Psychrobacter arcticus 273-4: one gene and its partner. The protein of the gene in region 2 interacts with the protein of the main gene of each other region in a pairwise test. Links are inferred from orthologs where the notes say so. Each region holds a gene or a part of one and is shown on either strand. Other genes may lie near its edges.

Region 1 (3,219 bases), 250 kb from region 2 along the record:
CTTTAACCAAAATGCTTATGTCGGTAACACCCAAACTAATTATCGTTATCCTGAAGTACAACGCCAAGCATCATCAGTTTTGCCCGCATTTTTATCAGGCAATTATGACAATGTCGATAGCGAGTATCTACCGCTACTCAATAATGCTGAGACGCAAAGTAGTCTGGCCGCCCGTGAAGTGATTAGCACCGCCCGTAAAATGGCGCTAAACGAGCGTACGATTATTCAAGGTAGCTGCTGGGATTATCTAAATGCAGTGTTTAAACGAGCAGGGGTGACGCGCGACACCATACATAAAGGTACTTACAGTCAAGGTCCTTATGTCAATAGTGGCGAGATCGAAGTGGGTGACTGGCTCTACTATATCAATCATGGCTATAATGGTGTCGAGCACAGTGGCTTGTTTGTAGGCTGGGTTGATGAGCAAGCTAAGCAAGCGCTGATACTAAGCTATGCTGGCGAAAGCCGCCGTGAGCCTGCGCGCTATCGTGTTTATGATTTGAGCAACGTCTATCAAGTCATGCGCCCGAACGTGTAATGTGGATTTTTTTAATATATTTAATTCAGACATAAAAAAGCGTCCGTCACTTACTAAAGTTAAAGTGACGGACGCTTTTTTATTAAGCATTGCCTGTATTAAAGCCAATTTTAGAATGGTTTAACAACGACCAAAATAATAATAATCACTAAAGCAAAGACGGGTACTTCATTAAACCATCGCCAAAAAACATGCGACTTATATTGCGGGCTATCCACCAGCTTTTTACGATAAAAACCGCAGGCACCATGATAAGCGGACAATAGAATAACTAAGAAGATCTTTACGTGTAGCCAGCCTTGGGTTTTGTAGACGTCCCAACCTAAAAACACCATCCATAAACCAAAAGCCCAGGTCGCTATCATAGCTGGCGTCATGATACCGCGATATAGCTTGCGCTCCATTATAATAAAACGCTCTTGACTGATTTTGTCATCGCTCATTGCATGATAGACAAATAGGCGCGGCAAGTAGAAAATTGCCGCAAACCAGCACACTACAGAGATAATATGTGCCGCTTTAATCCAATTAAAATAATCTGCCATGCTAGAGTCTCTTTGGTTATTTTAAACAATGATAAATGCGGGCAAGCTTAGCGCAGATTATCCCATAATGGTAGCGTTATACCCAAACTACTCAGCTCAAACTAGCCAAAATGACTTGTGATTGATGACCGCTCATAGCATCCAGAACGGGCACTTGCTTTGGTAGACGAGGGGCAGAAAACTGCTTGGTTAAACCAAGCTCACGCATCAATCTATCATCACCTGATTGACTGGCATTGCCAGTTGTCAGAAGTTTATCACCATAAAAGAATGAATTGGCACCCGCCATAAATGCTAATGCTTGCTCAGCGTCGGATAAGCTTTCGCGCCCAGCAGATAGACGTACATAGCTACTTGGACAGCAAATACGCGTCACAGCAATGGTGCGAATCCACTCAAGGACTGACAATTGACCTTCTGCCAAGACCTTATCACCGATTGGAGTTCCTTGAATCGGCACCAGTAAGTTGACTGGAATTGACTCTGGTGCTTTAGGCATTTTTAGCAGCTCATGTACCCAGTCGATGCGGTCGTCACGGCTTTCACCCATACCAACGATATTACCGCTACAGACATTGATACCTGAGTTGCGTACGTTTGCAATGGTATCTAGACGCTCATCATAGCTGCGCGTACTGACTACTTGCTCGTAGTAACTTCTAGAAGTATCCAAATTATGATTGTAGTAATCCAGTCCAGCATTTGCCAACTGCGCGGCTTGATCAGTATCTAGCATACCTAGGGTCATGCAGGTCTCAAGTCCTAAGGCTTTGACTTCTTTGACCAGTTCCACCACATAAGGCATGTCTTTCGCGCTGGGGTGCTTCCATGCAGCGCCCATACAAAATCGCGATGAACCAGTGGCTTTTGCGCGTTTGGCAGCGGCAATCACTTTACTCACCTCTATGCGTTTTTCAGCAACTAGCTCAGTTTTATCGCGGTGGTGACCAGATTGTGAGCAGTAGCCGCAATCTTCAGGGCAGTTGCCAGTCTTGATGGACAACAAGGTACTGATTTGTACTTCATTGGCAGTAAAGTTCTGACGATGTATGGTTTGTGCTTGTAATAACAAGTCCATCAATGGCAAATCGAATAATTGAGCAATTTGCTCGCGACTGTATTTACTGGCAGTAGATTGTGTGGCATCAGTCGTTAATGACGCTAAAAAATGATCGTTCTTGGTATTAGTGTTGTTATTTGGCTCTGTGATATTAAGTAGTGCTGACATAATCTAAATCCTTTTATAAAGATATTAAGCAGGGTCATAGAAGATAAACATCAGATGTCGCTCATCTGTTTTAATTTTTAGACGTACGATCTACAATAAAAAAAGGTTGCGCTATAGTATAGCGCAACCTTTTTAGAAAATCAGAACCTAACGAAATAGTTACGCAGCTACCAGTAGCAGCTATCTATCCATTGCTTCTGATTATTCGATTATTTACCCAACTTGTGCTTAGCAACACCGACCCAATGGTTGGCAAGTTTTTGGGCTTTATAAGCATACGGCTTGGCTTTTTGGATATAAGGCTTACACTCTTCTGGAATAGTTGGCACGATATGCTTGGCAAGCTTATTGAACCACATCATTAGGCTGTAATCGCCTTCTATGCTTAAATTGCCTTCTTGCACGGCAGTCATAAAGGCAGGCAAGCTGCCTTTGGTCAAAAGTTTGACGCCTGTCATTGAATCTTTAAAATTAATAGTCAGATCTGCTTCTTTGGCATGACCACTATGTTGGCTAAATTCACCATTATCAAAGCTATAATAACGCGCCACATCCGCTTCAGTGCTGGCAAGTTCAATCGTAACCTTACGATCCGCTAATAACGCTTTGACGTCTTCATTGTCGCTATCAGCAAGCATAGACAAGCGATAACCAATCACCGCCAATAAAACATCTAATGGGTCAGACTTAATCTCCAAAACCGGTACAGTAAACATAAACAAACTCCTAAAAAATGAGACGCAAAATAATGCGTACTTTATAACAATTTTTGTGACAAATATATAAGTACCTAGATTATAAACGATTGCTAGGTATCAATTCTTTAGGAGTTACGTAGAGAGCCTTAAGTATCTTGTAACATTCGATAACAGCAATATGATAACGCAGGGTTTAATAAAAGCGCGGCT
Region 2 (3,152 bases):
AATAGATGTTTTCGCGCGCTATTTATCAATGAGTTTTTATGGCAAATTTTAACACCCACTTAAATGTTGCATTCATGGTCAGTGGTACGATGAGTCTAACGGTTTACAAAGCGGGATTGATTAATGATTTTGGGTTTTTGATGTGTGTGGCGCTTGGTACCATCGGTGGGTTGCTGCCTGATTTGGATTCTGATAACTCGACACCGATTAAGCTTGGTTTTAATATCACCTCATTTATCTTCGCTTTTGGGCTGGTGATGCATTGGCGTAGTGAGCTGAGTTTATTGGCGCTCATTGCCTTATGGCTAGCGGGCTACGGCTCTATGCGTTATGTGGTGTTTTCTATTTTTACTAATATGACGGTGCATCGCGGTGTCATCCATTCTGTACCCTATATGGCAATACTGGGGCTTGGGCTAACCTATTTCAGCTATGATGTTCTGCATCTGCCATTAGCCGTCAGTTGGTTTTATGGTTTGTTTTTATTCGGTGGTGCGCTTGTGCATCTGACATTGGACGAGCTATATAGTGTGAATTTGATGGGCATGAAAATGAAGCGCTCATCGGGCACGGCTATGAAGTTTTATCAGCATAAAGATAAATGGTGGTATCTGTTACTGTATGTCATTCTTGCGATTTTGGTTTATTTTGCGCCACCGTTTGATGCCTTTTGGCAGCAGCTGCGTGATCCAGCGCCGTGGGCTCAGCTTAAACTCGGGCTCTGGCCAGAAATGATAAAAAATTGGCTAAACTGAAACGTCTAGAGCCACCAAAAACGAATAACCACTCGAGTAAACCATGTTATTTTCCATACAGACCTGCCCCTGCCAAATCAATCCTGCATTAAACGCTGTAAGCACACCGCTACTTTATCAGGATTGCTGTCAGCCTTATCATGATGGCCTTTATAATCAAGAAGTTGAAGATAGTGATGCTATAAGGGCAGACACTGCTGAGCATCTAATGCGCACGCGCTATAGTGCCTTTGTTTTGGTAAAACCAGAATATATCGTCAAGACCACCTTGCCCGCGCAGCAAGATTTGCTTGATATTAAGGCGATTGAGAATTGGGCAAAAGAGACAGATTGGGCAGGATTAGAAGTCGTCGCGCATACGCCAAAGCTTAGTAAACGCCACGCTCAGGTTGAGTTTAAGGCCTACTTCAAGACGCCTGATGGATTACAGGCGCATCATGAATTATCTACCTTTGTAAAAATAAAAAACAAAGCTAATAGTGATGCGAGTTGGTACTTTTTAGATCCGACTGTTTCAATGTCTGTCACACAGAAACAGCCGTGTATTTGTGGGTCAGGAGAGAAATTTAAACGCTGTTGCGGCATGTATATTTAACCCATATTAACTATCCGCTAACCCTAAACACTCGCCCCAACGGCTCGCGCAATCGCAACCCCTTCCTCAATCGTCAAAAACTTACGCTGGCTTGGGCTGTCTTTATAAATGACATCCCCATCTTGAAAGATTAAGCACTCATTGACTGCCAGCTGCTGCCATTTTTCATTTTCAGTCAATGGCACAGTCACTAGAATAGTCACTTTATCTTTATCAGTGGTCACATCACCAAAGTTAATTGCCAAATCATCATCTGCTAATTTCGCTTCACCAAATGGCGCTTTTCGCGTGAGATAAAACAATAAGCTGCCGGCATAAGCCAATTGCCATTGACCATTCGATATTAAGCAATTGAACAAACCATTAGCCGATAAATAACGACATTGGGTGGTCAAGAAGTTAAACAGCGTTTGGTCATCAGGACGGGTTTTAAAGCTGCTTTTAAGACGGTTCACTAGATAGCAAAACGCCATTTCAGAGTCGGTCGAACCCACTGGCTGGCAATGTGAGGCATTACCATTGTCTTGCAAGCGCTGACAGCGTTTAATAAATTCGCTATTCATCTGCCCATTATGCGCGAATACCCACTGCTCACCCCATACTTCACGGACAAAAGGATGGGTATTCGCCAAGCAATTTTGCCCTTGGGTAGCTTTACGAATATGAGCAATAACATTGATAGCTTTAATAGGATAATTGTTAACCAAATCAGCAACTGGTGATAAATGGCTTGGGCGATTGTCATGGAACAGTCGCAAACCAGTCGAGGCATTGTCCGACTTGTCACTATTAGCGCTGTCACTATTAGCACAGTCGCTACGCTCAAAAAACGCAATGCCAAAGCCATCTTCGTGACTATCGGTCATGCCGCCGCGACGACGAAACCCTGCAAAGCTAAAACCAATATCGGTTGGGATATTACAGTTCATACCTAAAAGTTGACACATTTATAGAGTACCGCCGTTATCGTCGTCTGTTTCAGGCAAGCTTGCCGCGTCCGTATCGATACTATCCAAAATACGCTGAGCACGTACCAAATCGGTATCTTGCACCCATAGCACGATGCCAGAATTCATACCGGGCATCGCACTCAGCGGTTGTAGAGATACCGTAACACCATTGTTACGTAGCAAATTGGCATGTAGCTCACCTTGGATATTGGTATCGTAGCGTGCCAATTTGTGCCAGTTATCAACTTGATCGGTCATGAGATCACCTTATAGTTTATAGTTTGGTACCAGAATAAATGAATAAGCAATGCTTACGACAATTGATCGACCGTGTATTCTTTGATTGCGAACTCACTGCTATTGCTTAACTTATCACGCGCTTGTTCAGCTTGAGTAATATTGCTAAAAACACCCACTATTTGAATGTCTTTCTGAGACGCTAGCAGGTTATCTAGCAATACAAATACTGTATTTTTCGCTTTTTCAACGTGTGACCAATGATAAGCGGCTAGACGCTTCATCAAGTCAGGGTTTTTGACCATGATGTTATCGCCAGTACGCCCTTCGGTACGGTTATAATGAATGACGTTGAGACGTAGTAGCCAAAAGATAACGGCCGCTTTTGCCAGCATAACCGGTAAGGCACGTTTTTCATCTGCGCCAAGCGAGCGTTTAGACTCATAGCCTTGTAAAAACGCTGCCATTTTACTGCGATCAAAATTCACTGACTCACCTTGCTCAGCATCGCCCCACGTGGTACAAAAGTCGTTAATAGTAATAGCAATATCCATTACATAATGCTCAACGCTGACTTCGGTAAAGTCCAATAGACCTGTCAGAGACTCTTCGCCT

The links.
Region 1: the proteins of PSYC_RS10705 (region 2) and bioB interact in binary tests that used the Escherichia coli proteins (3 or more experiments, as listed by UniProt). The link is inferred for Psychrobacter arcticus 273-4 from one-to-one orthologs.

Annotation. Positions count from the first base shown.
Region 1 is NC_007204.1:2,287,475-2,290,693, reverse strand. The notes cover bases 244-3,127. They hold bioB (biotin synthase BioB), read right to left. Parts: upstream 2,312-3,127; coding sequence 1,175-2,311; downstream 244-1,174. Other genes in these bases: PSYC_RS09625 (hypothetical protein), read right to left, coding at 2,521-3,027; hemJ (protoporphyrinogen oxidase HemJ), read right to left, coding at 649-1,083; PSYC_RS09640 (hypothetical protein), read left to right, coding at 244-538. Outside these bases: more of PSYC_RS09640, read left to right, coding at 1-243; AciT family ciprofloxacin tolerance protein, read right to left, coding at 3,203-3,219. UniProt on the Escherichia coli protein: Catalyzes the conversion of dethiobiotin (DTB) to biotin by the insertion of a sulfur atom into dethiobiotin via a radical-based mechanism.
Region 2 is NC_007204.1:2,538,870-2,542,021, forward strand. The notes cover bases 336-3,152. They hold PSYC_RS10705 (class II glutamine amidotransferase), read right to left. Parts: upstream 2,298-3,152; coding sequence 1,374-2,297; downstream 336-1,373. Other genes in these bases: PSYC_RS10695 (metal-dependent hydrolase), read left to right, coding at 336-755; PSYC_RS10700 (YchJ family protein), read left to right, coding at 799-1,350; PSYC_RS10710 (hypothetical protein), read right to left, coding at 2,298-2,558; PSYC_RS10715 (homoserine kinase), read right to left, coding at 2,612-3,152. In the rest of the region: more of PSYC_RS10695, read left to right, coding at 39-335.